DNA from 4 places in the Thermosinus carboxydivorans Nor1 genome. Region 1 is predicted to be linked to each of the others. Evidence: riboswitches for the same ligand, from Rfam matches in the RefSeq annotation. Region 1 holds a riboswitch; each other region holds the start of a gene.
The links. A riboswitch is a leader RNA that binds a small molecule or an ion and turns the genes downstream of it on or off. The one in region 1 is predicted to bind cyclic di-GMP.
Positions count from the first base shown of each region.

Region 2: linked by a shared signal. The riboswitch ahead of TCARDRAFT_RS10695 (hypothetical protein) and the one ahead of TCARDRAFT_RS01850 (methyl-accepting chemotaxis protein) in region 1 are both predicted to bind cyclic di-GMP.
Region 3: linked by a shared signal. The riboswitch ahead of gspE (type II secretion system ATPase GspE) and the one ahead of TCARDRAFT_RS01850 (methyl-accepting chemotaxis protein) in region 1 are both predicted to bind cyclic di-GMP.
Region 4: linked by a shared signal. The riboswitch ahead of TCARDRAFT_RS07415 (methyl-accepting chemotaxis protein) and the one ahead of TCARDRAFT_RS01850 (methyl-accepting chemotaxis protein) in region 1 are both predicted to bind cyclic di-GMP.

Region 1 is NZ_AAWL01000002.1:56,938-64,789, forward strand. It holds gene TCARDRAFT_RS01835 (putative bifunctional diguanylate cyclase/phosphodiesterase) at 1-1,424, opposite strand, end outside; gene TCARDRAFT_RS01840 (response regulator transcription factor) at 2,023-2,778, shown strand; cyclic di-GMP riboswitch class I at 3,000-3,088, shown strand; partial or broken gene TCARDRAFT_RS01850 (methyl-accepting chemotaxis protein) at 3,344-3,904, shown strand; gene TCARDRAFT_RS01855 (chemotaxis protein CheA) at 3,988-6,006, shown strand; gene TCARDRAFT_RS01860 (chemotaxis protein CheW) at 6,022-6,471, shown strand; gene TCARDRAFT_RS01865 (chemotaxis protein CheX) at 6,509-6,973, shown strand; gene TCARDRAFT_RS01870 (response regulator) at 7,020-7,385, shown strand; gene TCARDRAFT_RS15415 (hypothetical protein) at 7,599-7,769, shown strand; gene TCARDRAFT_RS01875 (methyl-accepting chemotaxis protein) at 7,852-7,852, shown strand, end outside.
Region 2 is NZ_AAWL01000017.1:6,288-14,139, reverse strand. It holds gene pflB (formate C-acetyltransferase) at 1-169, shown strand, start outside; gene pflA (pyruvate formate-lyase-activating protein) at 156-914, shown strand; gene TCARDRAFT_RS10710 (hypothetical protein) at 943-1,128, shown strand; gene ychF (redox-regulated ATPase YchF) at 1,343-2,449, shown strand; cyclic di-GMP riboswitch class I at 2,802-2,889, shown strand; gene TCARDRAFT_RS10695 (hypothetical protein) at 3,049-3,270, shown strand; gene TCARDRAFT_RS14685 (HD-GYP domain-containing protein) at 3,324-3,950, shown strand; gene TCARDRAFT_RS14680 (sensor histidine kinase) at 3,987-5,981, shown strand; gene TCARDRAFT_RS10680 (HD domain-containing phosphohydrolase) at 5,971-7,056, shown strand; gene TCARDRAFT_RS10675 (response regulator) at 7,201-7,560, shown strand; gene TCARDRAFT_RS10670 (hypothetical protein) at 7,557-7,852, shown strand, end outside.
Region 3 is NZ_AAWL01000006.1:63,705-71,556, forward strand. It holds partial or broken gene TCARDRAFT_RS16375 (competence type IV pilus major pilin ComGC) at 1-64, opposite strand, end outside; gene TCARDRAFT_RS06095 (type II secretion system F family protein) at 110-1,333, opposite strand; gene TCARDRAFT_RS06100 (type IV pilus twitching motility protein PilT) at 1,391-2,446, opposite strand; gene gspE (type II secretion system ATPase GspE) at 2,451-4,136, opposite strand; cyclic di-GMP riboswitch class II at 4,184-4,267, opposite strand; gene TCARDRAFT_RS06110 (shikimate dehydrogenase) at 4,342-5,208, opposite strand; gene TCARDRAFT_RS15475 (carbon-nitrogen family hydrolase) at 5,205-5,981, opposite strand; gene TCARDRAFT_RS06120 (YqeG family HAD IIIA-type phosphatase) at 5,997-6,503, opposite strand; gene TCARDRAFT_RS06125 (DUF4127 family protein) at 6,685-7,852, opposite strand, start outside.
Region 4 is NZ_AAWL01000008.1:65,585-73,436, reverse strand. It holds gene TCARDRAFT_RS07430 (permease) at 1-597, shown strand, start outside; gene TCARDRAFT_RS07425 (thioredoxin family protein) at 621-851, shown strand; gene TCARDRAFT_RS07420 (putative zinc-binding protein) at 871-1,242, shown strand; gene TCARDRAFT_RS07415 (methyl-accepting chemotaxis protein) at 1,299-3,275, opposite strand; cyclic di-GMP riboswitch class I at 3,357-3,442, opposite strand; gene TCARDRAFT_RS07405 (ArsR/SmtB family transcription factor) at 3,605-3,925, opposite strand; gene TCARDRAFT_RS07400 (LysR family transcriptional regulator) at 4,000-4,935, opposite strand; gene TCARDRAFT_RS07395 (DUF47 domain-containing protein) at 5,094-5,720, opposite strand; gene TCARDRAFT_RS07390 (MFS transporter) at 5,793-6,962, opposite strand; gene TCARDRAFT_RS07385 (hypothetical protein) at 7,185-7,532, opposite strand; gene TCARDRAFT_RS14575 (energy transducer TonB) at 7,654-7,852, opposite strand, start outside.

The DNA of each region.
Region 1 (7,852 bases):
TCTACCGTTTCCACCCCCTCGGCTACAGTGCTCAATCCCAAGTCAGCCGCCAGTCTTATAACTGTCTGGACTATAGCGTAACTGCTGACATCGTGGGTTACATCAGCGACAAATAACCTGTCAATTTTGACCGTGTCCAGAGGAAACAGTTTTATATATTTAAATGATGAATAGCCGATGCCAAAATCATCGAATGCAATCGTTATCCCGCTGCGGCGCAACTCCGCCAGCATGTCCCGCACCACGGCTGTGCTGACAATCTCAATATTTTCGGTAATTTCCAATTCCAAAAATTGTGGCTCAAGCCCGGTAGCAGCAAGTACCCTTCTTACCGCCTTATTTAACCATCCTCCTGCAAAACAGTTCGCCGAAATATTTACGGCTATCCGGCCAAATTTCACCCCGGCATCCAGCCATTTTTTCCCCTGCCGACAAGCATGTTCAAGCACCCATTCGGTTAGCCGGTTGGCAAGGCCGGACCGTTCCGCCAGCAGAACAAAGCAAGCCGGCGGTATCTCCCCATACACCGGGTGCTTCCAGCGTAACAGCGCTTCAACCCCGGTCACTTGGCCGGTAGCAATTTGCACCTGCGGCTGGTAATACAACTCAAGCTTATCAGTTAAAATTGCTTCGCGAAGATCAGCTACCAGGGCCATCTCTTGTGTCAAATCCAGTTTCATTGTCTGGTCATAGGTCGTCCACGTATTGTGTCCGCTGCTTTGCGCCTTAAGAATAGCCTGTCCGCCTTTTTTGATTAGTTCTTCAAGATCGGTGCCGTCGTCAGGGTACCGGACCAGCCCGGCATTAATCGTCATGCTCAGATTGTAGTCGCCAACTTTCAGGGGCTGACCGGTATTTTCAATAAGTCGCGCGAATAATTGCCCAACCTCCGCCTGGTTAGCAGCTTGTCCGGTTATTATAAACAAAAACTCGGTATCACGTAATTTAAACAGGCGATGCGCCTCGTCGACTAGGCTGCCCACCTGTTTGCTTACATGCTTCATGGCCTTTTTTTTGGCCTCCGGCCCAAAGATACGAGCAACCTGGTGCAGGCAGCCTATATCCCATAACAGCATTGCCAGTGGGGCCTGCCGGGTCAGCATCTCCCACTCTTTTTTCAATTCCCGCTTACCCGGAATACGTACGCCGGTCGTTTTCCCCCGGCTTGGCGCCGCCCTCGGCAGCTGGATATACATCAACCGCTGCGTAAGTTCCGCCGGCTCCTTGCCCGTCAGCTGCGGCACGCCATAAACTTTTATACCAGTCCCCACCTTGGTCGAAAAGGACGCGAGCAATTCATTCCAAGGCCGCCCTACTAATTCTCCGGCTTGACAACCCAGAACCTTAAGCCCCGGTCCTTCGGCATAACAGACATTGCCGGTGCGGGTATCGATTTTTAGCATAATATAGGGACTAGCTGACAAAAAAAGTTCCCTCCCGCCACTCTCGCCACCAAGCCAGCTTGCAACCTAACCTGACAAGAGGCGTTGGTTGCTAATGGTTGACAGGATAAAGCTAAAAAAATTTGAGATATTTTAGACGAAAAAATTATATTAAAGTTACCGCTGATATTTCTTTCATTTTTTTTACTTGTTTTTAAGTTTTGGTTACTATTTCCACGTAGAATCTTTACTATTTCGACAAAATTTTGCTAACTTGAAAAGCAAACCAGTACTTGATCCTCTTTACTCTGCCAAAAATTTGTTATTGATTTTCTAAGTAAAGAGTAAATAAAATATTTTAAATAAAAATTTGTTAGCACTCACTAATTCTGAGTGCTAACAACGTCATTATGGTCTGGGCATTTATTCACCAGCCGGGCATAGATGCACGTGTACTATCCGCCCCCAGATTTTGCCCTCAGCTGTATTCTGGCGACCACCGGCAGGCGACCATAAAAGAAATTACCCAGTTGGTTGGCAACCAGACATTTCTGCTCCCGGAGTTTAGCTGAGCAGCCTGCATCAGTCTGCTGGTTATTTGTGCTCGCTGACAGCAATCATGTTACAAGGCGGTGATAACATGAATGTACTGTTGGTGAACGATGACCCGCTGGAGCTTGAACAGCAGAAACTTCTTATCCAGTCTGTCTGCCCCCACTGGCGCCTATTTACTGCCGGTAACGGTTCGGCAGCCATAAACCTGACGACAACCAATTATTTTGAGCTAGCGTTTCTGAACATCAATCTTCCGGCCCAGTCCGACCTGATCGTAGCCGGAAAGCTTCGCCAGTCGGGTCGAGTAAAGGATATCGTCATCGTTACCGCCCACCAGGACTTTGCCATCGCCCACGCGGCGATCAAAATCGGCGCTGCCGATCTTCTCATCAAACCCATCTCCGCAGATGAACTAAATACCATTCTCAGCAGATATTTGCCCCCAAAAAACACCAAGCCTGTTTATTCCCCGCTCATAACTAAAGTATTGACAATTTTGGAGAACCGTTACGCTGAACGTCTTTCCCTAACCAATATAGCGGCCACGGTACATGTCAATCCTTCATACCTCAGCCGCCGCTTCAAAGCCGAGGTCGGCTATTCCTTTTCCCAATACCTTATAAACCTTCGCCTAAAAATCGCCAAAGACCTATTGATCAGCCGTCCTGACCTCAGCATCGCCCAGATAGCCGAGCAGACCGGGTTTGCCAGCCAACAGTATCTGAGCGCTTTATTCCATCGCAATACCGGCCTTACCCCGCGCGAATATCGCAAAAATAACCCCGCTTGCCGCAATCAGCACCAGCCCTACGGTTGTTCCGACCAACCCGTCAGTAGCTAACTGTAAAGCGTCCGCTCTTTCTGGCAGTCGCCTGTCGGTCGGTCGCCCACCACGGCGATGAGTTGCCTGTTCCAGCGCCTAGCCCTATTAGCCCTCTGTGCAGACAGGCTATAGCAAAAAATCAAAACAAAAATTGACAAATTGTGTTATAATATAAATTAATTAACAATTATTTTATTATTATAGCTAAATTTACAATTTAACAGTTAATCGCAATAGCAATTATCCAAGGGCAAACCTGTCGAAAGGCAGGGACGCAAAGCCAAGGGCCTAAGGAATAGAAATTATTCTATGGCAGCCGGTTGCATGATTGCACCGGATCCTTCTATGCCCTTAGACATAGAAGGACTTTTTATTTTGAAAAAGGAGGGGATAAAGGTATGAGGTATATGGAAAGAGGTGGAATATGGCGTCAATTTTTTGAGGGGAAGGAGATGTTTATGAAATACCTGCGAATAAACATACAAAGCCTGCTAACAAGGATGACCGTATTTTTCGGGCTGGTCGTGCTGGCAGGGTGTGTGGCCCTGCGGAGAAACTTGCTAGCCTGGACAAATCAGTCGGCCAGATTGGGGAAATTATGGGCGTAATTACCGGCATCGCCGACCAGACCAACCTTTTGGCCCTCAATGCCGCCATTGAAGCGGCGCGGGCGGGCGAAGCCGGCCGCGGCTTTGCCGTGGTGGCCGAGGAAGTGCGCAAACTCGCCGAACAGTCGCGCGCTTCAGCCGACCAAATCAAACAATTGCTGGACACCATCGGCGCCGAAACTGGCGAGGTGGTGGCAACGGCCAAGGTAACCCAGGACCAAGTGACCAACCAAATTGAAAATGTCAAAAATACTGTGCGGTCGTTCGACGACATCTTAGCTTCGGTTGCAGCAATTGCCCCCATGATTGCCGCCGCCTACCAGGAAATGGACAAAACGGTCAAAGCTAAAGACGCGGTATTGGACCGCGTCTTTAGCGTTAGCGCCGTATCAGAAGAGACCTCGGCCGCTTCCGAAGAGATTGCCGCATCGGCCGAAGAGCTTACTGCTTCGACCCAGGAGATTGCCGCCGGCGCTCAGCAGGTGCTCGAGGTGGCCAAACGGCTGGACGAGCAAGTCGAGCGGTTCAAAGTTTAACGCCTAGATATATAAATATTAAGGCCCTAGCATAAGACCAGGGCCTTTTTGAAAAAATGAATTGTTTTCAGGAGGCAAATTAAATGAATACCAGCCAATACTTAGAAATGTTTTTGGCTGAGTCACGCGAACACCTGCAAACTTTAAATCACTGTTTATTAAACCTGGAAAACAATCCCAGTAACTTATCCATCCTTGATGAAATATTCCGGAGTGCCCATACTATCAAAGGCATGTCCGCTACGATGGGCTTTGCGGTTATTGCCGAACTGACCCATGAAATGGAAAATATTCTTGATTTATTGCGCAAGGCTGATTTAAAAGTTACCAACGAAATCATTGATAACTTGTTTAAATGCATTGATACGCTGGAACAGCTAATCGAACATGCCGCTACCGGTAGCGATAGCAAAATAGATATTGCTGGCTTAGTGGGTCAATTGCGCCAGCTGGCCAAAGGCGAAAGCTCCTTTGAAAGCATTGGCAAAAATTCGAAAGATGATACGGCCTTCGGACTGAATTTTAATGATGCGGAAATCATGGCGATTAAAATGGCCAAAGCACAAGGACGGCAGGTGTATGAAGTCCAAATCCAGCTGCGGGAAGACTGCTTGCTAAAATCAGCCCGTGCTTATCTAGTAATAAAAGCTTTAGATGAACTAGGTGACATACTTAAAAGTGTTCCCACGGTCGAGGAACTAGAACAAGAAAACTTTGACCTAAGCTTTCACGTAGCACTTATCAGCGATGACGAACCGGAAAAAATCAAACAAGTGATTTTGAACATCGCGGAAATTGCCAGTGTGACGGTGCGCCCTTGCCCGCTGCCCGAAGCGGCCGATTGTAACCAAAGCAAAAAAAACAGTGACCACAGCCTCAAACCAGAAAACGATAAAAAAGATAAACAAGTCCCGCCGCAAACACCCAACACTGCCAACACTAAAATCAAAGGCACGCAGACAGTCAGAGTAGATATTGAAAAATTTGATACCCTCCTTAATCTTGTGGGTGAACTGGTCATTAATAAAACCAGGCTGGAGCAAATCGGCCAGACGCATCGGTTGGCCGATTTAATCGAAACAATTGAACAAATGGATCGCGTCACTACCGACCTCCAGGCAGTAGTCATGAAGGTACGCATGGTTCCTGTCGGGCAGGTGTTTAATCGTTTCCCGCGAATGGTGCGCGACTTGTCGCGAGAATTAAACAAAGAAATCAACCTGATTATCCAAGGTGAAGAAACCGAACTTGACCGTACAGTCATAGACGAAATAGGCGATCCGTTGGTTCATCTCTTACGCAATGCGATTGATCATGGCATAGAAAGTTCAGCAGAACGGCAAGAAAAAGGAAAAAATCTTGTTGGCGAAATCCGCCTGATCGCTCGCCATGAGGGCAATAATGTAATCATTATTGTGGAAGACGATGGAAGAGGTATTAACCCTGAAATTGTTAAGCAAAAAGCGGTCCAAAAGGGACTTATCACCCAAAACGAAGCAGACAAAATGGATAATAGCGAGGCAATCCGCTTAATTTTCCAGCCAGGGTTTTCGACTGCTGAAAACGTCACTGACATATCCGGCCGGGGGGTCGGCATGGATGCCGTGAAAACAAAGATTGAGTCGTTGGGGGGAATAGTAGATGTAGAAACCAAAATCAATGAGGGAAGCAAGTTTAAAATCCGGCTGCCGCTTACCCTGGCGATTATTCAGGCACTATTAGTACAAGTTCACGATGAAATTTATGCCATCCCCCTGGGCTCAATTGACAGCACCATCAGTATTAAGCCGGAAGAAATTAAAACTGTCCAAAACCGTGAGGCCATTTTGTATAGAGGCCAGGTTATTCCTATTGTACGTCTGGCTAAAGTTCTAGACGTACCGGTGACCTATCAACAAAAACAGGACGACCTGTTTGTAGTAATCGTCCGCACAAACAACCATTTAGCAGGAATTGTTGTTGATAACCTTATTGGTCAACAGGAAATTGTTATCAAGTCTTTAGGTAAATTACTGTCTGGCGTTAAAGTAGCCGCCGGCGCAACAATCTTAGGCAACGGTCAGGTTGCGCTTATCCTGAATGTAGATACATTAACAAAATAAGGAGACCGATTTGTTATGGCTGAAAATTTTGGTTCTGACAACCAGGTTCAGGTTGTAGTGTTTAAATTAGGACAAGAAGAATATGGCATAAATATTTTGCAGGTACAGGAAATAAAACAGATGACCGAAATTACCCGTATTCCCCAAGTGCCTGACTACATCACCGGCGTTATCAATTTGCGCGGGAGCGTTTTGCCGGTAATGGACTTAAAAAGACGCCTTGGCCTAGCACCCCAGCCTATTACTGACGACACGCGGATTGTTATTGTCAAAATTGACGATACAGCTATTGGTATGATTGTCGATGCTGTTACCGAAGTGTTAACAATAAACCGGGAAAATATCGAACCGCCTCAGGCTGGCATTTGCGCAACATCGCCCAACTACCTGAGCGGCGTAGGTAAGCTCAATGACCGTCTGCTTATCCTGCTGAACGTTACCAATATTATTAGCATTGGTCAATAAGAAGTTTAGTAAAAATATAATGAGCTGTGGTGAAAAGATGAAAGCTGAGTATTTGAATGTTATTCTGACCTCTACCATAAACGTTATAAAACAATGGATGGGAAAAGATTTTGTTTTGGCCCAAAAAAGTTTAAAACATACGCCTATTACAACAAAACCACTGACGGTTGTCGTTGGTGTCAATGGCGATTTAAGCGGCAACGTATTTATTTCTTTTGAAGCTGGAACGGCTAAAAAACTGGCATCGTCAATGGCAGGCGGTTTTGTTTTTGAAGAAATAGACGAATTATGCAAAAGCGCTATCGGCGAAATTGGCAATGTCATTATGGGAAATATTTGCACCGCTTTTGCCGAAAAAGGGAAAAAAATCGACATTACACCTCCCGTCCTTGTCGAAGGCGAAAACATAAAATTAGGCACCAAGTATTCTCCGCTAGTGTCCTTAGATTTGAAATCCGTAAATAATGAAGAAATAACCTTAGACATATCGCTTAGCGATTGAGCTTTTCGGCTGATTTGATTAAACACCAGGAGGTTTTGCTATCTATATGGGTGCAAAAGTTCTAATCGTTGATGACGCAGCATTCATGCGAATGGTTTTAAAAAACATTTTGACAAATAATGGCTTTGAAGTAGCAGGCGAGGCCGAAAATGGCAAGGAAGCCGTTATTAAATATACAGAACTAAAGCCAGATCTAGTAACAATGGATATTACTATGCCTGAAATGGATGGAATAACTGCCGTAAAAGAAATCAAAAAACTGGATCCCCAGGCCAAAATCATTATGTGTTCTGCCATGGGACAACAAGCTATGGTGATAGAAGCTATTAAAGCAGGAGCGAGTGATTTTATCGTCAAGCCTTTTAAAGAAGATTTAGTAGTTGAAAAATTAAACATTCAACAGGCTAAATAGATCAATAAATTCCGCTTCTTTCGATGCTACGACTAACAACCACGTATACCGCCTTGAGCAGAGAAGCCGCATAAAGAAATGCCGGTACGCAGTTCGACCCGAAGTGGTCAAGCTTTTTTGAATCCTGCTTTGGATGAAGGACGAAAATAAAAATAATTCCTTAAGTCTTTGGTAAAACAGTTAAGAAAAAAATATAGTGAAATCGGAGGACACATGATGAGGCATAGTGAAAATAAAATGAAACAATTGGATAAGTTGGTTTCTCTGGAAGAAGCCCAGGGAGTATCCATCCTTACCAGTGAAGAACTGGACGAGCTATTGAAGGAACTGACAGACATGGTTCAAGAGCTGGAGAAACTGGCAGTAGGCAGGACAAATTGCTGAACAGCAGCTAGTCATGTCCCGACTGAGAAAGCCTGTATGCTGCCAGTATAAACTGAGCGCAAAAAAGGGGAAGGAGATGTTTA
Region 2 (7,852 bases), on a different contig from region 1:
TATTAATATCAATGCCTTGGACCGCCGTGTTCTGGAGGACGCTATGGCCCATCCCGAAAATTATCCCCATCTCACCATCCGCGTCTCGGGGTATGCCGTTCACTTTACGAAACTGTCGCCCCGGCAGCAGCGCGAAGTGCTGGAGCGCACCTTCTATGAACGGTTGTAAGGAGGTAGTCATGCCGACCGGCATCTGCCATTCCTGTGAACCATGCGGCGCCGTCGACGGACAGGGTATCCGCTATGTCCTGTTTCTCGCCGGCTGCGCCTTGCGCTGTAAATTCTGTCATAACCCCGATACATGGCAGCCGACCGGCCGGCCGGTCACCGTTGACGCGGTGCTGTCCGACCTGGCCCGGTATGAGGCGTTTTACCGCTTTTCCGGGGGCGGGGTGACGGTGAGCGGCGGCGAGCCGCTCTTGCAGGCCGACTTTATAGCCGCTCTGTTTCGCGCCTGCCGCAAGCAAGGTATTCATACCACGCTGGATACAGCCGGTTTTGCGGCGCCGGCCAAGCTGGCGCAGGTGCTGCCCTATACCGACGCCGTCTTGTTCAGTATTAAGACGGCCATCCCGGACAAGCATGTGTGGCTTACCGGGAGGCCGCCGGGACCAATTCTGGAAAATTTGCGCGTTGCCACCGCCCGCGTACCGGTGACGGTGCGGTATGTCGTCATCCCCGGTTTAACCGACGGGGCGGCTGATTTAACGGCGTTGGCCGCCTTGCTGCATGGCCTGCCGCGGCTCGTCGCCGTGGAACTTTTGCCCTATCATACCCTTGGCCGGGCCAAATGGGAGGGCCTTGGTCGCCGCTATCCTTTGGACGGCATCGCGGGCGCCCGGCGCGAGCATATGCTTGCCGTGCAGGCAGCCTTAACAGCGCAAGGAATTAAGGTAATCGAGGCAGAATACTAACAGGAAATTATATTGGCCGGAGGTATGCATGCTTTCCCAATTATTGCTCGGTTTATCCACCTTTATTACGGGAATCGTCCTGGTGGCTATCGGCACCGATTTCGGCCGCATTATTAACGTCACCGTCGGCGTTATCGCCGGGTCGGTGTTTATTCTCCTTGGCATGGCCCGCCTGAAATACGTCTGGGTCAACTGGCGGCACAGGGAGAGATAGAAACCTTGCCAATACCCGCCCGAATGGTCTAAAATATATAGGTTACAGCGAGCATGGAAAGTGGAGGGGAACCGCGGAGGCGCGGAGAGAGATAATTTTTGCTTTAGCGCGATGAATATCGCGCCTCTGTGTCCTCCGTGGTTGAATAACGGTTTTCATGCTTTGTGGTGCCAATTTATTGGCATGATTATCTTTGCAGTAAGGTGGAGTTTACATGAGCACCAATTTGGAAGTAGGTATTGTTGGGCTGCCCAACGTGGGCAAGAGCACTTTGTTCAACGCCATTACCAAGGCAGGGGCGGAAGCGGCCAATTACCCCTTTTGCACCATTGAACCCAACGTGGGTGTGGTGGAAGTGCCGGACGAGCGGCTGTGGACGCTGGCCGAGATGTATAAGCCGCGCAAGACAACACCAACCGCCATGCGGTTTGTCGACATCGCCGGTCTGGTCAAGGGTGCATCCCAGGGTGAGGGGCTTGGCAACAAGTTTTTGTCCCACATCCGTCAGGTCGATGCCGTGGCTCAGGTGGTACGCTGCTTTGCCGATGCCAACATCACCCATGTCGAAGGAGCGCTTGACCCCTTGCGCGATATTGAGATTATCAACACCGAGCTGTGCCTTGCCGACCTGGAGACGGTGGCAAAACGATTTGAGCGCACACAAAAAATGGCCAAAGCCGGTGATAAAAAAGCCCAGAGCGAGTTTGCCGTCCTTGAGCGCCTGCGGACCGGGCTGGGTGAGGGCCAGCCGGCGCGACGGCTGGGCTTAAGCGAAGAAGAACAGGCGTTGGTGCGCGATCTCAACTTGCTCACCCTCAAACCGGTGCTATTTGTCGCCAATGTTAGCGAAGACGATGTAGCCGCTCCGGACGCCAACCCCTATGTGCAGGCGGTTAAACAGTATGCCGCCGGGGAAGGGGCAGAGGTGATCGCCGTTTCGGCCAAACTCGAGGCGGAAATTGCCGAGCTGCCCGACGAGGAAGCCAAACAGTTTCTGGTCGAGCTGGGCCTTGCCGAGTCGGGGTTGGACAAGCTCATTAAGGCCGGGTATAAGCTGCTGGGCCTTATCACCTTTTTCACCGCCGGCGAACAGGAAGTGCGGGCGTGGACCATCCGGCAGGGCACCAAGGCGCCGCAGGCGGCCGGCAAAATTCATAGCGATATCGAGCGCGGCTTTATCCGGGCCGAGGTAGTGTCTTATACCGACCTCATGGCCGCTGGCAGCTACGGCGCGGCCCGAGAAAAGGGCCTCATCCGCCTGGAAGGTAAAGACTACGTGATGCAGGACGGCGACGTGGTCTATTTCCGGTTCAACGTGTAAGAGGTGCAAAACCGCCATTTCCCGGGCAATATTTCGCCTGAATTTCCAATTTCAGACGGTGAAAGACCAGACCTCCTGCAGCAGCTTTAAGGCTGCGAACAGGAGGTCTTTGTCATATAATACCGTCCGAAACTCAGGCGGAGGTTCTGCAGTGGGCAATTGGCTAGCCAATCGCCCGGTGAGCAGTTTACCGGCGCTGCAGGCTGTCAAGGGCCAGGTGGCGACCGGGTCGGGCTCCGGTTGGGACAAAATTCCCAAAAATGGGACTTATTGCCCAAAAAAGGACTTGTCAAGGCCTGGAAGCTATAGTATGATAAAACAAAAGAGGTAGGTTTTCGACATATTTCGATATACATAAGTTGGGCAAACCCGGCGAAAGCCGGGGACGCAAAGCCATGGGTCTAAGGACATTGGGTGTCTATGATCGCCAGGTTGCCAATTAGCATTAGAGCTAATTGTTTGTATATTATGCAATGATGAAGCGATTATAAGCTGGTTGGCAGGCGGACAGCCTGCATTTTTGCTGTTTTTCGCGGACAACCTGGTTTCATTGCTTTCGCTATTATTTGGCGTATAAATTTTGCCGGGAGGGAAGCGCAATGGCCGGAACAGGCGGAAACGGCGGCTTAGAGACGGCAGGCAACATTGCCGAACGCGATATTTATGATGAGGACGGCGTCTTGCTGGTGGCCAAAGGCAAAGAAATAACGCCGCAGGTCTATCGGCGGCTGCTCGAGCGCAAAGTGGCACTCGAGCGAAGGGGGACCGAAATTACGTCCCCCCCCCCCCCCCGCGCATGCAAACGCACGATGATGGACTAGTAGTTGCTGCAGTCACTAGGCTAACTGAAACTATACACGGGTTGGACCAGGACTTGATCGCGGCCGCGGCGGCGCGGGTAGGAGCGTTTCTCGAAACCGCCCGCCACAGCGTTTGGGGCGTACACTTGGGCGCGCTGGTCGGGTATGCCGGCTGGGTTTATTCCCATTCTTTGAATGTGGCGCTCTTGGCGATAATGATTGGCGAAAGACTGGGGCTGGACAGGCAGGCTGGTCAGGCGCTCGGGCTTGGCGCGCTGCTCCATGACATAGGCATGGTGCTGGTGCCGCCGGAAGTTCTCAACCGACCTGGCCGGCTGCGGGCCGAGGAGTGGCTGCTGGTAAGGCAGCATCCCCGCGTCGGCTGCGACATGCTCAGACCGCTGGCGATGGAAGACTCGGTCTTGACAATTATTGCCCAGCATCATGAGCGCTACGATGGCAGCGGGTATCCGGCCGGGATACGGGGAAGCGAGATCAGCTTGCTGGCCGGTATCGTGGCAATTGCCGATGCCTTTGACGCCGTGACGTCGGAGCGGAGCTATCGACTCAGGCTGGAACCACGCCAGGCCTTTGCACTGATAAAAAAGGAGCAGCACCTGTTTTTGCCGGAAGCGGTGGCGGGGCTGGAGAGAGTCCTGCCACCTGCCTGGCATAGTGCGTCAGGCGGGCAAGAAGAATAGGTATAAATAATTTATAGAGAGGAGCGAGAGAAAGCGATGTTGCCGGAATGCGACAGACAAGCGCCTGACGCGGAGTGGGCAGTATGGACATGGCATCTTGACGATGATGTGTTCGTTTTCGGATCAGGCTGCAGCCTGGTTGGCGGAGAAATCTTGCGCGCCGACCTGCTGGCGCTGCTGCCGCCGCCCGAGGCGGCGCGGCTCAATGAGCATCTGGATGCTGCCGCTGATGGCGGCAGCATCAATATTGCCTTTACCGCCGCCGGCCGCCGCTGGCGGCTGCGGGGACAGGCCGCGCCGCCAGCGGCGGCCGGCAGCAGAATGGTTACCGGAATTATTGAGGCCACGGCGGCGGACGACAAGCTGGGGGAAAGCGATGCGGCCGGGGCGCCGGCCGAACGCCAGGCGGCGGTAAATAGCTGGCTGGCAGTTGTGAACAATGCGCTGACCGATTTGGTAAAAGATGCGGTGCTAACCGTTATACTCACAATGGTTCTGGAGGCCGCCGCCAATATTTTTCGGGCCAGCGGCGGGCAGTTCATTCTCTGCGGTCCGGACGGGCCGAAGGTGGTGGCGGCAGCCGACGTGGCCGCCGGCGTCCAACCGGAACCCAGTCTGGTGGAGCAAGTGTGCCAGAGCGGCTCAATCCGGTTTGATTGCGGTGGCGACGGCGGCGGGGTAACGGTTGGCATTCCGGTCTTTGACACGGCTGTTAATGTACACGGCATAATTGTCTTTTATGATTGCAAACTTCAACATGGTGAAAAAAGCGAGGCTATTTACCTCATGGGCCAATTGGCAGCGCTGGTCGCGTTGATTATGAAAAAGGTGCAGCTGCAGGCGCAGTTGGAACAGGCGCAGGCTAAGTGCCACCAGGCGGAAGCCGAGCTGCAGCAGCAACAGCGGCTGGTGGCGACGGTGTTTGAAAGCCTGCCGGGCTATGCTTTTTACCGCGATGTTGACGGCCGCTATCTTCTTGTCAACCAGCAGTTTGCCGCGGCGCTGGGTCTGCGGCCGGACGAAGTGATCGGGCGGACTATTTATGAACTGCATGAGCCGGCGCGGGCGCAGCGGTATGCCGCCGAGGACAAGCAACTGATTGACGGCGAGCTGTCGGTATGGGCCGACGAGGAGTTGATTGCCAGCGGCGGCCGCAAGCTCATCGTGTATATGCAGAAAGTGCCGGTGCGGGACGAAGCTGGCAGGGTGACCGGCATTATCGGCCTGGCGGTGGACATTACCGAACATAAGCAGTTGGAAGTGAAGCTGACCGAGGCGCTGGCCGCAGCGGAAGCGGCTAATCAGGCCAAGGACCAGTTTCTGGCCGCCATGTCGCATGAGTTGCGCACGCCGCTCAATGCCATCATGGGGTTTTCCGAAGTCTTGCTGGACCAGCATTTCGGGCCCCTTAACGATAAACAGCAGGTCTATGTTAACGATATTCTAGACAGCGCGCGGCATTTATTGGAAATCATCAATGACGTGCTCGACCTGGCCAAACTTAATGCAGGGAAAACCAACTTCTATCCCGAAACGGTCGATATTGCGAAGCTGCTGCGCCAGACGCTGGGCATCATTAAAGACCGGGCGGCGGCCAAAAACATTGCGGTGGAACTGGCGGTGGACGCCGGCGTCCCGCCACAAGTCCAGGTGGATGTCCGCCGGTTCAAGCAGATCATGTACAACCTATTGTCCAATGCCGTAAAGTTCACGCCGGATGGCGGCGCTATCAAAGTGGAATGCCGCGATGCCGGCGAGTGGTTGGAAATAAGCGTGGAAGATACAGGCATCGGTATCGCCGCCACGCATGCCGAACACATTTTTGAACCGTTTTACCAGGTAAGCGGCAACCTGACGGCCAAGACACCTGGCACCGGCCTGGGACTGGCGATCACCCGCCAGCTTGTCGAGCTGCACGGCGGCCGTATCTGGCTTGAACGCAGCGAGCCGGGCCAGGGAAGCCGGTTTACTTTCGTGTTGCCGGTCAGGCAGGACGGCGGCGAGTGTGGGGTGATAGTTCGTGAACGCTAAAGCGAAAATCCTGGTAATCGAAGATGACGCGCGCAGCGCCCGCCTGATGGAAGCCCTCCTTATGCCGGCCGGCTACGAAGTGCAGACAGTCGGCAGCGGTGCCGAAGGGCTGGCGGCAATAGAGACGTTTAAACCCCATTTGGTTCTCCTCGACATCATGCTGCCGGACATCGACGGGTTCGAAGTGCTGCGCCGGCTGAAGGCCGAACCGGCCGGGCAGGCCGTGCCGGTAGTGATGGTAACCGCCCTGGCGGATGCCAAGAGCCGGGCCCGCGGGTTTGAGCTGGGGGCGGATGATTTTATTATCAAGCCGGTCGAGAAAATCGAGTTGTATGCCCGGGTGCGGTCGCTGCTGCGCATTAAGGCGTATTATGACCAGCTGCAGGAGCAAAACCAGCGACTGGCTGCCGAGGTCGCCGAACGCACCCGCGAGCTGGAGCAGGCGCTGGAACAGGTGAGACATGCGTCGCTTGAAACTATTTACCGGTTGTGCCGGGCGGCCGAGTACCGCGATGAAGACACCGGCCAGCACCTGCGGCGCATCAGCCACTATGTCGCCGCGATCGCGCGGCAGCTCGGCCTTGATGCTAAGACCTGCGACCTGCTGCATCACGCCGCGCCGCTGCATGATGTCGGCAAAATCGCCATTCCCGACCATATCCTGCAGAAACCCGGGCCGCTTAATGAATACGAGCGGCAGCTGATGCAGCAGCACACCGTCATCGGCGCCCGCATCCTGGAAGGGTCGGAACTGGAGCTGATTGAGACCGGGCGGATTATCGCCTTGTCCCACCACGAGCGGTGGGACGGCGCGGGTTATCCCTATGGTCTGGCCGGCGAGGCCATTCCCCTGGCCGGGCGCATTGTTGCCGTCGCTGATGTTTTTGACGCCTTGCGGCAGCGGCGGCCCTACAAGCAGCCGCTGCCGCTCGAGCAGGTGCTGGTCATCATGCGGCAGGAGCGGGGCCGGCATTTTGACCCGGCAGTAGTGGACGCATTTTTGGCCATATTGCCGGAAATTCGCGAGATTGAAGGGCGTTACAGCGAACTGTTGCCGGATGACCGGCTGGCATGAACCCCTGCCGCAATGACGGCGGCCGAACGGGTATTAAGCCGTGGGTCAAGGCAGGCAGATGAATAGTGTGGCTGGCGGGAACAAAAAAATTAATGGCTTTTCCCCCCGAATTGAACAGGCGGACGCGATTTTGGAGGTAGTGTGATGGCTAAGGTATTGATAGTTGATGATTCAGGCTTTTCGCGACGTATTCTCCGCCGTATTCTAGAAGGAGCGGGGCATGAGGTAATTGAGGCGGATAACGGCATGGCGGCCCTGGAGACGTATTTCGTCAATAAGCCGGATTTGGTAATGCTTGATTTGACGATGGACGGCATGTACGGCCTCGAGGTGCTGGAACGGATTAAGGCGCTGGATAGTGCGGCTCGGATAATTATCGCCAGTGCCGATATTCAGGAGTTGACGCGCCAAATGGCGCTTAAAGCCGGCGCCGCGGCCGTGGTTAATAAGCCGTTTACGCCTGACAAGGTTATGACGGTGGTCAGCGAGGTCCTGGGGAGGTGAGCGAGTTGCTGCTTACACAGAAACAGGAAGATGCTGTAACCGAAATCATTAATATAGCGTTTCATCGAACAGCAGCTGCTCTCTCTGAGATTATCGGCCGCCGGGTGCTGCTGGACCGGCCGCAGTTGCGTCTCGAGACGGTCGGGCGGCTGGCAGAGGTGCTGAAGGAAATGGTCGGCGAGGAAGTAGCTACCGTTCAACAAATTTTTGAAGGTCCCTTTGCCGGCAGCGCATTGCTGCTTTTTCGTCGATCTAATGCCGTAGCGTTAGGCAGATTGTTTGCCGGTGAGGA
Region 3 (7,852 bases), on a different contig from region 1:
ATATTCCTATTATAGCAACTACTACCATTAGCTCGACCAGCGTGAAGCCCTTTTGCCCTTTCATGGCCTTTCTCATGTTTCTCAGCATGAATTTCACCTCCTTTCCATGTTATAAAGTGCGATTGAAATTGGTCATGACATCAAAGAGCGGCAATACGACGGCAATAACGATAAGACCGATTACCGCCCCCAATATCCCGATTAATAGCGGCTCGAGCATGCTGCTTAACCGGCTGACCATGTCGTCCACGTCACTCTCATAAAAATCGGCGATTTTCTCCAGCATTTTATCCAGTTCGCCCGTTTCTTCGCCGATCGCCACCATTTGCACGACCATCGGCGTAAAAATGCTGCTGGCGCCAAGGGGCGCCGCCAGCCCCAAGCCGTCGCGGATGCTGGCCTGAGCCGAGGTCAGGGCCTTAATCATCGTCCAATTGGCCGTCGTCTTCTTCACCACGTCCAAAGCGCTGATGATGGGAACCCCGCCGCGCACCAGCGTTCCTAGCATACGGCTAAACCGGGCAATAGCAATTTTTCGCAGCAACATCCCAAAAACCGGCAAACGAAGTGCTACCTGGTCAATAACCGGTCGGACGCGGGGCTGCCGCGCTAGAAGGGCTACGCCGTAAATACCGGCGGCGGCGACGCCAAAGACACCCGGCCAGTAATTGCGGAGGAAATGGCTGACACCCAGCAGTACCCGCGTCAGCAGCGGCAGCTCAACTTTCAAGTTGTTAAATAAAGTCATAAAAGTGGGAAAAACAAAAGTTAAAATAAAAGTTACCGATAAAGCGGCCATGGCAATGACTACTGCCGGATAGACAAGCGCCGACTTGACTTTCTCGTTGAGTTTGTGTTCTTTCTCGAAATGTACGGCCAGGCGGTTCAAGACCTCGTCCAGGACGCCGCCCAGTTCGCCCGCTTCCACCATGCTCACCATGATGACCGGAAAGACCTGAGGATGATTGCCCAGCGCCCGGGATAAAGTTTCCCCTTCCTGGACCTTGCGGTAGACGTCTTGGACGGCCGATTTAAGCTTTGGGTTGTACGTCTGATCGATCAAGATACTCAAACAATTGAGGAGCGGGAGCCCCGCATCTATCATTGTGGCGAACTGACGGCAAAACACGGCGAGGTCTTTAACGGTTACCCGCCTTACCATATTTATAAGGCTATGAAAAGAAAACGGTTCCTTTTTTTCTTTAATTTGAGTTACATAATATCCTTGGCCACGAATATACGCCGCGACGGCAGCCTCGTTTTCGGCCAAAATAGTACCTGTCACCACCTGGCCAGTACGGTCTTTGGCCTTATATTCAAACGGTTTGGCCACCTGTTCCACTCCTGTCAAGAGCGTCTACCGTATCATATTCTGTAAACGCTGAAATGATTATCCATTGATCAGCTTCAGAAACATTTCCTGGTCCATTGCCCGCGCCAGGGCATCTTCCCTGCTGATAAGGCCGCGCCGGTACAAGTCACGCAGCGCCATGTCCATGGTCTGCATCCCCACCTTGCCGCCGGTTTGGATAACCGAGAGAAGTTGATGGGTTTTGCCTTCGCGGATAAGGTTGCGCACTGCCGGCGTAGCCACCAGCACTTCCAAGGCGGCCACCCGGCCCCTTCCGTCCTGACGGGGCAGGAGCTGCTGGGCAATAATCCCCTGGAGGGTTAGGGAAAGCTGCACCCTGATTTGCTGTTGCTGATAAGGTGGAAAGACATCGATAATCCGGTCAATGGTTTGGGCGGCATCGCCAGTATGCAGGGTGGCAAACACCAGGTGCCCGGTCTCAGCGGCAGTAATGGCAATCCCGATAGTCTCGGCATCGCGCATCTCGCCCACCAGTATGACGTCCGGGTCCTCCCGCAGGGCCGCCCGCAGCGCATTGGCGAACGAACGGGTGTCGGTGTTTATTTCTCGCTGATTGACAATGCACTTTTTATGCTGGTGCAAATATTCGATCGGGTCTTCCAATGTGATGATGTGACACGACCGCTCGCTGTTAATGAGATCAATCATAGCCGCTAGCGTTGTTGACTTGCCGCTTCCTGTCGGACCGGTTACCAGCACCAGCCCGCGCGGCTTACGGGCCAGCGTCTTTATTACTTCCGGGTGGCCCAATTCATCAAGGGTAGGTACTTTCTCGGCAACAACCCGGACGGCTATGGCCGTAAAGCCGCGTTGCCGGAAAGCGTTCACGCGGAAACGGCTAAATCCCGGGATCGCATAGGAAAAATCAACTTCTCCCTGTTCGCGGAATTTGGCTTGCTGCTCCGCCGTAGCTATAGAATTAAAAAGTTTCTCAGTTGCATCAGCAGTAAGAGGTGAAGAATCTGTTAGAACCAGACTGCCGTGAATGCGCAGAACCGGCGGCGCCCCTACCGTAATATGTAGATCGGAAGCCTGACGCAGCACCGCTTCCCGTAATAACTCTTCCACTGTCATTTAGTTAGCCCCCATATTCACCAGTATAGGCAACACGCATAACCTCTTCTATCGTCGTTATTCCCGCTAAAGCCTTGTCAACGCCGTCCTGCCGCATGGTACGCATGCCTTCCTGCTTGGCGACTGCTGCCAGCTCGTCGCTGGACGTTCGCCGATTGATAAGTTCCCGCAACCTCGGGCTAACTTTCATCACTTCGTGAATAGCTACTCGGCCACGATACCCGGTATGACTGCAGCGTGGGCAGCCAACGCCACGGTATAGCGTAATGTCCTGAGCGGACAAATGCCCAAGAAACAATCGTTCCGGCGCTTCGGCCTCCGGAGTGTATGGCTTCTTGCAGTCCGGACAAATGACCCGCACCAGCCGCTGGGCCACGACGCCTAAAACAGATGAAGCCACTAAAAAGGGTTCGACGCCCATATCGATCAACCGGGTTATCGCCCCCGGCGCATCGTTGGTATGGAGGGTGGTAAAAACCAAATGACCGGTTAAGGCGGCCCTAATGGCAATATCCGCTGTCTCGGCGTCGCGGATTTCCCCCACCATGACAATGTTGGGGTCTTGGCGCAGTATTGACCGCAACCCGCTGGCAAAGGTTAAGCCTGCTTTATAATTGACCTGCACCTGATTGATCCCGTCAAGGCGGTATTCCACAGGGTCTTCGACCGTAATAATGTTTTTGCCGGGTGAATTTATTTCCGTCAAAGTAGAATATAGGGTAGTCGTCTTCCCTGAGCCGGTAGGCCCGGTAATAAGGATCATACCGTAGGACTGGGAGTATATTTGCCGGTACCGTTTAAGATTCTCCGGGGAAAATCCTAGCTTGTTAATATCAAGAACAACTGCCCGTTTATCCAATAGGCGCATTACCACTTTTTCGCCCAGAATAGTAGGGAGAGTAGATACACGAATATCAATATCGCGGCCTGCTTCCTGGACTTTAATTCGTCCGTCCTGGGGCACGCGTTTTTCGGCAATGTCCATTTCGCTCATGATTTTTATCCTTGAGACAATCGCCGCGTGAACATGACGGGGAAAGGTGACCACTTCCCGCAAAACGCCGTCCACCCGGAAGCGCACCCGCAAGTGCTTATCCTGCGGCTCTATATGGATATCACTGGCCCGCTCCTTAACGGCCTGGCTAATGAGAGAATTGACGATGCTGACTACCGGCGCGTCATCAGATGTAGTAACTTCGACAATATTGCTGGTATCTTCCGGCCGCAGCTTGTTAACCGCTTTTTCCACCAGTTCTTTTACACCGTAAGTTTCGTTGATCGCCCGGATGATTTCCTTCTCCGCGGCAATAACCGGCTCGACTTCACAGCCGGAAACCATACGGACATCGTCAATAGCGTAAAAGTTGGTAGGGTCTACCATGGCTAGCGTCAGTTTGCGGCCCTCTTTTTTAATTGGTATTACTTGGTAGCGCTCCGCCAGAGAAGCCGGAATAGTCGCCGCTGCCTCCGGATCGGGCGGCACGCTTCCCAAGTCGATATGAGGAACTCCCAGCTGGAATTCAAGGACCTCTATCATACTGTCCTCAGTTATATACCCGAGGTTGATCAGAACTTTCCCCAGCCGTTCCCCCGTCTTTTTTTGCACATTAAGGGCTTTTTCAAGCTGTTCAGGCGTTATGAGACCCGCCTCAAGCAGCAAATCGCCCAAGCGTTTCCGTGTTTTCACCATGCCCGCCCCCAAAAACGAAAAACAACCGCCAACAGCAAAAACGTTATTTTGCATCTGGTCGGTTGCACTACTTGCTCGGTCCGGACTAAGTGCCCACATTACTGTCCGGACTTCATCACACCCATTGCAGTATTGTTTTGACTACGTATATATTCGTAATAAATTGGTAAAAATCCTGCAATGAAGTAGACGGGTTTACAATATTTCAAAGAACTGTTAATTCATGTAACCGTTGTTTTAAGATCCCGGCCATAATCTCCCGCGGCGCCTCGTGGCCCGTCCACAAAGTAAATGCCAAAGCGCCCTGCTCGACCAGCATGCCAACTCCGCATACCGTTTGGTGCCCGCGCCTGGCGGCCTCAAGCAGCAGCCGCGTTTCTTGCGGATTATAAATCAAGTCGCAAACAACGGCCCCGGGATTGAGCTGCTCCCAGTCAATATCAGGCATCTCATGACTATTGGGCCACATTCCTACTGGGGTGCAATTAACCAAGAGATCACACTCCGCCAACTGGCGACTAAATTCCGCAGTTGCCCACGGCACCGCAGAAATAATTGGATCCTTAGCGGCAAAAGAGGCCGCCAGTGTTGCCGCTTTGTCGCCGCTACGCGCCACAACGGTAATTTGCGCCGCATCATGGTGGATAAGCCCGGCGGCTACGGCGCGTGCGGCGCCGCCCGCCCCTAACAGGACGACTCTTTTTCCGTTTGGCTTAACGCCAGCCGCCGCAAGAGCGGCAATAAAAGCGGCGGCATCAGTATTATGGCCAGTTGCCCGGCCGTCTTCAATAATAATAGTATTTACGGCGCCAACCATGCGAGCGGTATCGTCCAAGGCATCTAAATACGCCATAACTGCCACTTTATGGGGAATGGTAACATTGGCTCCGGCAAACCCCATGGCCTTCAATCCGGCGATAGCGGCGCCAAGATTGTCAGGTTTTACCGCTAAGGGTAAATACACATAATCCAGCCCCAGGTACCGGAAGGCAGCATTTTGCATCGCCGGTGACAACGAATGCTCTACCGGCCAGCCGAAGAGAGCAATGGGTCTGGTCTTGCCGGTAATCATAAGTACACCTCCGGCCGCCGGTCCTGCCAGACCGACATTTTCTCCCGCGCCTTCGCGACTAACGCAAAGTCGGCCTCGGCATATAGGATCGTTTCTTCCTCTCCGCCTTCCGCCAAAACCTCTCCTGACGGCCCGATAAGCATCGAATGGCCGTAGAAAGGATTCCCCTTGTGCTCGCCAACACAATTGACAACGCAGAGAAACACCTGGTTTTCGATAGCCCGGGTACGGCTTAACAAATGCCAGTGCTCGCCCCGGGCAGTCGGCCATTCCGCCGGCAGAAAAACAATTTGGGCTCCATCTAACGCCAGTACCCGAAACAGTTCAGGGAATCGCAAGTCATAGCAAATCGCAATGCCCGCAGTGACCCCCTTTAAATTAAAAGTACACCGGCGATCACCGGCGGCAAAAAAGCGTTCTTCTCCCATCATACTGAAGAGGTGGATCTTTCGGTACTCGGCGGCAACATTTCCGTCCGGACCTATTACTACCGCGCCGTTATAAACTTTTCCGTTTTTTCGTAATGGAATAGAGCCGGCGATGATATAAGCGCCATATTTCCTGGAAATATTTGACATTTCACTGATAGTCAGACCTTCAACATCCTCGGCCCACTTGTCCACTTCCCGCAGGGCATACCCTGTTGTCCAAATCTCCGGTAGGACGACAACATCCGCCCGGGCTGCTCCTTCCTGGGCTAACGCCAGCCCGCGGCGGCGATTTTCCGCGACGGCGCCGGCGATTACTTTCATCTGTACTAATGCAATGCGCATTTTATCACCCTGTTCTTATTTCATAAGTCCTTTTGCCCGTAAAAGCAGTACGGCAAGTTTTTCGAACTGTCTATGGATTCTTGTGCCGATAAACTCCTTCGTCGTCAGCGGCTTCACCCAAATGGTATAAAGGCCAAGGCGGTTGCCGCCCAAAATGTCGGTAAACAACTGGTCACCGACCACAGCCGCCTGGTGGGGCTGAACGCCTAAGACAGCTAGAGCCCGGCGAAAACCCGCTTTGGCGGGTTTATACGCGCGCGAAACAAAGGGAAGGTTAAACCGCTGAGCAATCTCTTTAACCCTTTTCTGCCAGTTATTGGACACGATAGCGACCTTAAATCCTCTAGCCTGTACTTCATTCAGCCAGTCGGTGATGCGCGGACACATTTCCAGACTGTTCCACGGAACAATGGTATTGTCCAAATCGAAAATAATGCCGCAAATACCAAGCCTTTCCAGATCATTCAGATCAATCTCGTGCAATGTGTTGACCGTCATATCTGGACACAACAGTCTGTACAATCCGCCACCCCCCATAGGATAACTCAGGCAAATTATATGAAAATTATAGCACGAGTAATCAAAAAACTAAAGACTGCTTCCCGGTAAGATAGTGTCAAGACATTGTAGGGTTTTTTAAAAGACATCCATCGCTCAATGCAGTTTCTATAAAATATAGGCAGCCGGCTATGAAACCAGCGTGTTAGTTTGCCGGCTGTTTTGGATCGATTTCCACACTTATTTCAAACATCCGATGCCAGGGAAACGATATATGGATCTTCTCCGGCGGCGCTAACAGATATTGCTGGGCAAACTGGCGGATTCTCCTTTCCGTTTCCTGAGCAATTTGCGGTTCCAACTCGCCGATGAACTCCGAGTAACTTTGGTGGGAATATAATAGTTCTCGGTAAATTTCTTTTCGCAGGTTGGCCTGATAAGCCCAATCGTCCAGATAGCGAATCGCTAGAAGCCGTTTGCGTTCGTCAAGCGGCATTTCCCTGGCCAGCATGCCTTGGCCGACGGCATAGCCCAGCGTATTGCTCGCCGTGTTCCAGCCCGAGTATGCGTGGAGCTTGTCGAGCAAACCACGGGCAAATAATTCGTGCAGCAAAGAATTGTCGGCGCCATTGGCAAAAGCGATATCGGCGACTGCTACAGGCGTTCCGGCTTGTATGCCGCGTTCGATGGCGTCGACGAATTGGCTGACAGTTTGCGAAGGCATGGCAATATTATCGAATATTTCGGCCTCAGGCGTATTTCCCGTCAGCGGGGTGTTCACCGCCAGAAGGAGGTCCGGTTTTACCCGACCATTGGCTACCTCTGCACCTGCCGCCTTGATAAGTTCGAGAATTGTGCGGTCAATCGGCTGATCTTCATAACTGGCAAGAGTCGCCGGTCCCTTCCCTAAGGCATATTCAATTTTTACAATCGGCTTCTGGTTGGTTAATTCATTATACGCGCGCGCAAGCAGCACCATCCCCAGCTGATCGGCACCAGGAAACGAGGCGTATTGGTCAGCCGATAAGCCTTCAGCCAGTTTGGCCAGCAGGCGGCTTTCCTTGTGCGACTGCGAAAATGGGGAAGTATCATCGCGGCCAACGAGCAAAAAGTCGATTTTGCCCGCTTTCGTCAGGTTAATAAGGCCGGCGTTTACTTTATAATTTTTCCCCCGCCGCTTAAACCAGTCAGCGAGAAATTCTGGCGGAACGGCTTTGGCCGCCGTTTCCAACATCGCTTGTTCTTCGCCCGTCAAGCCTTGTACCTCTGCTTTATCTTGCAGAGCGGTCAGCTGAAAAATTTGTCCGCCATAGGTTGCGTAATATAAAGGCTCAACTCCGCCATTACTGGCACGGGGTGTTCGCATGATCGTA
Region 4 (7,852 bases), on a different contig from region 1:
CAAGAAATTGTTTACTTCGCTACGATGGTCGCTTTTCTCGTTTTCGCCAACTGGGGCCGCCCCTTGGAAACAACCGGTTTCTGGGCCACCGTGTATGCATATAAGTGGTGGCTGGCCGGCGTGAGTTTAGCCGGTGTTTTGTTCACTGTCAGCAGTTGGTTTAAAGCGGAAGAGCGCCACGAATGGTACGGCAGCGCCTGGTTCTTCGCCAAACAAATTCTACCGCTCCTTTTAGGAGGCGTGCTGTTTGCGGGCCTGCTCCTCGGCCGGCCGGGCACCGATGCCGGCCTGATTCCGGACGAATACGTGAAGACCTTGGTCGGCGGCAACAGCTTAGGAGCTAACTTGTTTGCCAGTATAATGGGGGCACTGATGTATTTTGCCACCCTGACCGAAGTGCCCATTATCCAGGGTCTCCTCGGCTCTGGCATGGGTAAAGGTCCGGCCCTGGCCCTGCTGCTCGCTGGCCCGGCCCTGAGTCTGCCCAGCATGCTGGTAATCCGGCAAATCATGGGTACCCAAAAAACGCTTGTTTATGTATCATTAGTAGTAGTCATGTCTACCATTACAGGCATGATTTATGGGGCTCTATTCTAAAAAATCAAGAGGTGATAATTTTTATGAAAATCGAAATCCTGGGAACCGGCTGCGCCAAATGCACTAACCTTTTCGAAAATGCGCAAAAGGCTGTTGACATGCTCGGCCTGGACGCCACCGTCACTAAAGTCACTGACATTAAAGCCATTATGTCCTATGGCGTCATGATGACGCCCGCCTTAGTGGTGGACGGCGTAGTAAAAGTAGCTGGTAAACTGCTCTCCCCCGAGGAAATTGCCAAACTTTTAAAATAAAATAGAGAGGAGAAAATTTATGGCGGAAACTTGTTCTTGTTCGGCAGCCCCGACCTTATTTTTCCCCTGTTCGGGCGGTTCAAACGTAGGTCAACTGGCTAACGACATCTCGCGGCAGCTCGCCATGGAAGGCCATGGCAAACACTTCTGTTTAGCCGGCATCGGCGCTCATATCAGCGGCATGGTTGCTTCGGCCAAAGCCGGTAGCAAAATTGTCGCCATTGATGGTTGCCCCTTGAAGTGCGCGGCAAAAACGTTAGCGGAAGCCAATGTCCCCGTTACCCATAGCATTGTCCTCACTGACTGGGGCGTAGAAAAAACGTACAACCTCTTCCCAGAGTCAGAACTCGTACAAAAGAACAAAGAACGACTTCTCGCCATTATTGACTAACATGAAAAGACGCTGCCGGGGCAGCGTCTTTTCATGTTAGTAGCAGTTTGAAGTTTTTAAATCCGAAAGACACTGACAGACTGCTGCAACTCTTGAGCCAACCTGGCAAGCGCCTGGCTAGCGGATGCGATTTCTTCCGCCGATGCCAGCTGTTCTTGGGTCGCCGCCGACACGGTCTGCGATTCTGCTGCCGTCATTTTGCTCAACTCGTCAAGATGCGCAACCGCCCCAACAATCTGCTGACTGCCGGCTGCGAGCCGGTCAATAGCCGCGGTGATTTCTTTGATTTGGCCGGAAACCTCGGTTACCAAACTAACAATTTCGCGGAAGGCCTGGCCGGCGGTATTGACGACTTCCGTCCCCGTCCTGACGGCCCGAGTCCCGCTTTCCATAGCCATAACGGCTTTCGCCGTCTCACCCTGGATCTCACCAATCAGGGCAGCAATCTGTTTGGCCGCTTCCTGCGCCTGTTCGGCCAATTTTCTTATTTCCTCGGCCACAACGGCAAAACCACGCCCCGCTTCTCCGGCGCGAGCCGCCTCAATGGCGGCATTTAAGGCCAGCAGATTTGTCTGGCTGGCAATGCCGGCGATGGTATCCACGATTTGACCAATCTGGTCGGACCGGTTGCCAAGACTGGCAACAGCCTGGGCAGAAGCGGCTACGGTCTGCTCAATCTGCGCCATCTGGCCAACTGCCTGGTCTACCAGGTTGCTGCCATTTTGGGCTTTGCCGGCAGCCTGGTCCGATTGAAGTGCAACCTGCTTGGCATTAACCGCCACCTGCTGAATACTTGCCGACATCTCTTGCAACACCGCCGAAGTGTTCTCCAGTTCAGCAAGTTGCCTTTCAGCGTCTTTGGCCACATCAGTGATGGACGCGGCTACCTGGCCGGCTGCCTGGGTAGACTGGTCAGCGCTGGCCGTCAGTTCTTCACTTGAGGCGGCTAAATGCTCGGCATTGGCATTTATCCTCATTACCAGCTCTTTTAGCCGGTCAGTCATGATGTTAAAGGCTTCTGCCAACTGGGCAATTTCATCACGCCCGCTTACCGGCAGCTGCTGCGTAAAATCCCCTTGGGCAACAGCGCGGGTAAATTCCACTACCTGGCCGATTGGCCGGGCTATCGACCGCGCAATTACCACGGCAGCGGCAACAATAAACAGTATTACCGCCACCACCATCGCGCCTGATACCACGATATGGCGGCGAGCGTCGGCCAATGCCTCGTCTTGCGGCAACTGAATGATTACGCCCCACCCTGTGCTGGGCACATAAGCGTAACCAGCTAGTTTCTTTTCATTTTCAAACTCATAGGCGACAAAGCCGGTTGTCCTCGCCATCGCCCTTTGTACCGGCAGCAAGTCGCTGACATTCTTAAGATTTATGACAAAGTCCTTTTTAGGATGGACTATCAGCCGGCCAGTATTGTCGGTAACAAACGTATACCCTGTTTCGCCCGGCTTAATCTTCTGGGTTTTAGCATCAAGCGCCCCCAAATCGACGGTAGCGCAAAGCGCTCCCACCACCTCGCCTTGGGCATTTTTCACCGGTACGCCAATTATCACCGTTGGGCGCCCGGTCAATTTGGAAATAAGAGCGTCACTGATCGCGACTGGCGCACCCTTCATTATTGCCTGGAAATAAGCCCTGTCGGCAATATTGACAGGCTCGCCCGCATCGCGGGCGATCTGGCGTCCGGTCGTATCGGCCACATAAACATTGGTAAAATCAGTATATTGCTGTTTAACCAGCTTTAACATCGGAACTTGTTGCGCTGGATCCATGCTCATAATTTGCGGGGTCTGACTTATTAGCCGCAAAGCATCAGTCCATGACTGAACCATGCTTTCAAATTCACCGGCCAAAACTGCCGCCATTCGCTGATTATCCTGATATGTACTCTGCACATCTTTCTGATAAGTCTGATAGAAACTAATTCCGCTTAGAACTACCAACGGCGCCAGCGCAACCACAACGAAAGTCAATAGTAGTTTAGTCTTCATCGTGAACCGGGAAAGCAGTTTTGTCATTTTGCCGTCTCCTTTCCTGTTTATGGCGAAATAAAAAAGGCAGACAAATGCTGCCTAAATACAATCAGTTAACTCCTGTTAACCGGCAGCTGGCAATCATAGACACGAAGTCCTTAGACCCTTTAGCTTTGCGTCCCCGCCTTTCGACGGGTTTGCCCAATATTCAGCATGAAAAGTTATGCCGTCTTTCATGTTATAACATAGCTGCACCGTCGGTCAAGTCCAGTAAAGTTCATAATATTAATTATGTAAAAATATATGGCTCCAAACTAATTGAAGCCAATTTAAAAATTCTCAAATACTGCCAATAGGCGGCGTATTGTCGTATTTTATTTTAAGTGTTTCAAAAGACTCTGGCTATGGCTGATCTGCTGGCTTAACGTCTCTTCCACCAGGTTGATGACTTCTAGTACGGAGGGATAAAGGATACGATAAATTACTTTTGTGCCTTCCTTGCGAGAGCCGATAAGACCCTGTTTCTTGAGAATGCTTAAATGCTGCGACAAATTGGATTGCTCAATATCTATCTCGGCCGATAAATCACATACGCACCGTTCACCGGGGCCCAGCATCTTCAAAATTCTGATCCGGGCCGGATGGGCAAGAGATTTGAGAAAATCGGCTGTCATTTTTGTCACTAGTTCTTCCATATACCCACCTTAGTTTTTCTTATTATATAAAATAAATATAAATATTCTACCCAATCCCTGTCAATGGCCTACTGTCAGGCCTTATTGCCTCCGCTATCGGCTGCCTGCATCAACGAATGAGTCTCTATTTGGGCCAAATGATCCCGGACAAAGTTTAACCACAACCTGGCGGCATGCGAAAGATAACGCCGTTTGTTCCAGATGATCGACATTTGGAGAAACAGCTGCGGATCGGCTAGCGGAACCGAAACAATGGTTTTAGGGTCCAGTTGCTCGCAAATTTTACTGGGTAAGAGAGCAATACCAAGATTGGCAGCCACGATTTGGGTCATCAACTCCCGTTGCGATGTTTCGAAAATAATTTTTGGCTGAAACCCGGCGAGCCGGCAGCGGTCGACAATTGCGTCATGGAGACTAAAGTCTTTACGGTATAAGACAAACGCCTCATCGGCAAGGAGGGCGAAATCTACTTCCGGGTATTGGCTTAAGGGATGGCTAGGATGCATGATGACCCACAAAGGATCTTGGGTAAATTCAATTACTTCATAGTTTTCGTTATTGCTTGGACAGCAAATGACCCCAATATCCAGCGACCCGTCCTGAATACCAAGTTCAACTTTTTTGGAACCATACTCAAACAGGACAATATCAATATTAGGATATTTCTGCCGAAATTGGCCGAGCAGCTCGGCAAAGGCCGTAGCCCCCGTTATTGGCGGTAAACCAATACTGACTTTGCCTTTTTCCAGCTTCGCCATACTTTCGAATTCTGTAGTAATATTTTGGAATAGCGACACTATATGTTGCGCCTGGGAAAACAATATTTCGCCGGCATCGGTCAATTGGACGTATTTTGAATTGCGGTTAAATAGGGCTACCCCGAGTTCATTTTCCAAGTCCTTAATCATTTTGCTGATTGTCGACTGCGAGACATAAGTAATTTGAGCCGCCTTGCTAAAGCTTTTGTGGCGGGCAACCTCCACAAAATATTCCAAATGGCGTATATCCATAATTCCTCCCCCCCTTCTTATCTTACCATTTATTTTATCAATAACAAACATCCGGATTATCGATTCTATTTATCCATAAAAAAGCAGGCCGCATTTTAAGCTGCAGCCTGCAAACGCAAAAATATTGCTGGGCTTTTTACCCGTCTAGTTCGGATTTATCAAGCGTACTTCATCAATACACCTTTTAATTGGTCGGCAATCCGTTTACAATGATCCAGGGCATCCTCTAACAGTTCCAGTATTTCTTTCCACTTGATGATGTCAATAGGATCTACGTTACCGACAAAAAGCCGTGCGACTTCCTCGCGATAGATATGATCGCCCTTTACTTCCATTTCAGCGATATTTTTCATGTGATCCAATATTTTTTCCCGATTATTTTTTATATTGGCAAGTAAATCGAAGGCGGCAACCAATTCATCGGCACACAATACGAGCAGCTTACCAAGCTCGATAGCGCCGTCGGTTGGTCTGCCGACGCGATAAAGGGACATGCGCTCTACAATTTCCTCGACATAATCGACAACATCGTCCAATTGATTGGTTAGAGCGAAAATATCCTCCCGGTCCATGGGTGTAATAAAACTCCGGTATAAAGTGTCCAGGATTTCATCGTTAAGCTCGTCGGCATCATGCTCTAAATCATAAAGCTGTTTCACCTTTTCCTCCCGAATTTCCGGATCCGTCAACGCGTCATGGAGAATATAGGTGCTCTTTTGGGTTAGTCTAGCGCTTTCAGAAAACAAGATAAAGAATTTATTTTTTTTCGGTAGTAAAGCCAACATGCAGCACCCCCATTCAAAACTCAAGGTTAAGTTTCCCCGCCTCCCCTATCCCTGCGCGGCGCGGCAACATTATCATTGCGCAAGTTGTTGCATCCGGCGACCAATAATAATATAAATTGATAGCGCCAGTAATGCCGGGACTACCGTCCATAAATACATGGCCTTATAGCCAAATGCCTGGGATACCAATCCCCATAATACCGAGCTGAAGCCAATACCGAGATCAAAACCGATAAAAAAAGTAGCGTTGGCTGCCCCCCGCCGGTTAGGTGGCGCCTTGAGGACCGACATAGCTTGCAACCCAGGCTGCACCGCGCCAAAGCCGATGCCATACACGATGCCGGCCGCTAAAAACCAGGCAAAACTGTTGGCCAGGTAGAGCAAGAACATGGCTACCATAATCAAAACAACCCCGGGGATAACGACAATATCAAAACCACGCCGGTCAGCAAGCCGCCCGGACAGCGGCCGGGCTACCGCCAAAGCGATGGCATAAACGGTAAAAAAGGGACCAATGTTGTCTATCCCTTGCTGGGCAGCATAAAGCGCCAAAAAGGATACAACCGCGCCATAGGTCATGGTAACGAAGAAAATCACCAGCGCCGGCCGCAGCGCCGCTTTTTCCAGTAGGAACGTTTTGGCTTTAGCGGCGTTAATGTGCCGGTAACCAATACTAAGGGCCAAACCAGCCGCTATTGCCACAATAAAAGCGGAGGCCAAAAATAATACGGTAAAACTGAAATGACTGGTTAAGTAGAGGCCTAACGCTGGGGCAAAGGCCATCGCCACCGTCGTAGTTAAACCAAAATACCCCATCCCCTCCCCCAGCCTGGCTTTGGGAATAATATCGGCCGCCACCGTGCTGGCGGCTGTACTGGTAGCGCCCCAGCCAAAGCCGTGAATAAAGCGAATTAACAACAGGACCCCCAACGAAGGCGCCCAGATATAAGCCAGCACCGCGCTGATAAAGACCACCAGTCCGGCCAGAAAAATGCCCTTACGGCCGTAGTAGTCCAGTGCCTGTCCCGCCACTGGCCGCATTAGGACCGCCGCAACGGAAACGCTACCAACGATCAAACCGGCCGCGGCGTCACTGCCGCCCAGGTGCTTAGCATAGACCGGCAAGGTCGGCATCAGCATCTGAAAGCCGCAAAAAATGAACAGATTAGTCGTGCAAATTAAGATAAAATCTCTGGTCCACAGCTGTTCACGCGGGCTATCTGTCCTATTCCTAGCCCCCATTGTCTCATTCCTTCCACGGCTAAGTCGCCTCATTGCCTGACTGCCAAAACGTACCCGAAAAGGATAAAAGAGAACGGCTAATCCTATAATAAATGATATTTACACGAATATCTACCCCAGTCATGATTTCCCCAGGAAAAATGCAAAAAATAGCCAGTAGCGGCCGAGCTACTCCACTACTGGGTTATTACCGCGCACTAGCTAATAATTAAATTCCAAATATTACGGCGCTGGTTCTCTTTTCGTTCTGACATTTACATCTTCCACATAACGGGCATAAGCCCGGTTTTCCTCTACCCGGATCACAACATAGCGTTTGTTGTCTTCGGTAATCAGCTCATCGCCGGGATTGACAGTGACGACAGATACATACATGATCGTCGCCCCGGTGGCTTCGTCAAGAATCACATAATACTCGTAAGGCGCCTTAACCGGAGCATGGGGTTTGGGCTGAGGCGGCAGCAAAAGCTGCGGAGCTGTGAAGTATAAAACGATAAACACGGTAAGCACCCCAATCGCAAAACCGCTGAAAAAGACAGAATAACTACGTTTGCGTCCAGGCTGAGCCATTTGGTTTTACCTCCTGTTTTTTATCATTTCCGCCGCCGCGTTAAGTTATGTAAAAATAGGTCTGTTCATAACGCATTTATCTGGTTACGGGTATTAGCCGCCAACCATCTGACTCTTAAGATTACGAATTTAAGCGGAAAGCAACGGACAATGACGTGATACAGGAAACGGGGGAACCGGAGCTTTCGTCTTTGGCCGGCACAAAACGCCATTGGCGCACGGCCTGAACTGCCGCATTATCCAATATTTCATAGCCGGAAGAGCTGACAACCCATACGTTACTGGCCCGCCCTTCCGCCGTTATTTCAATTTTAACCCGA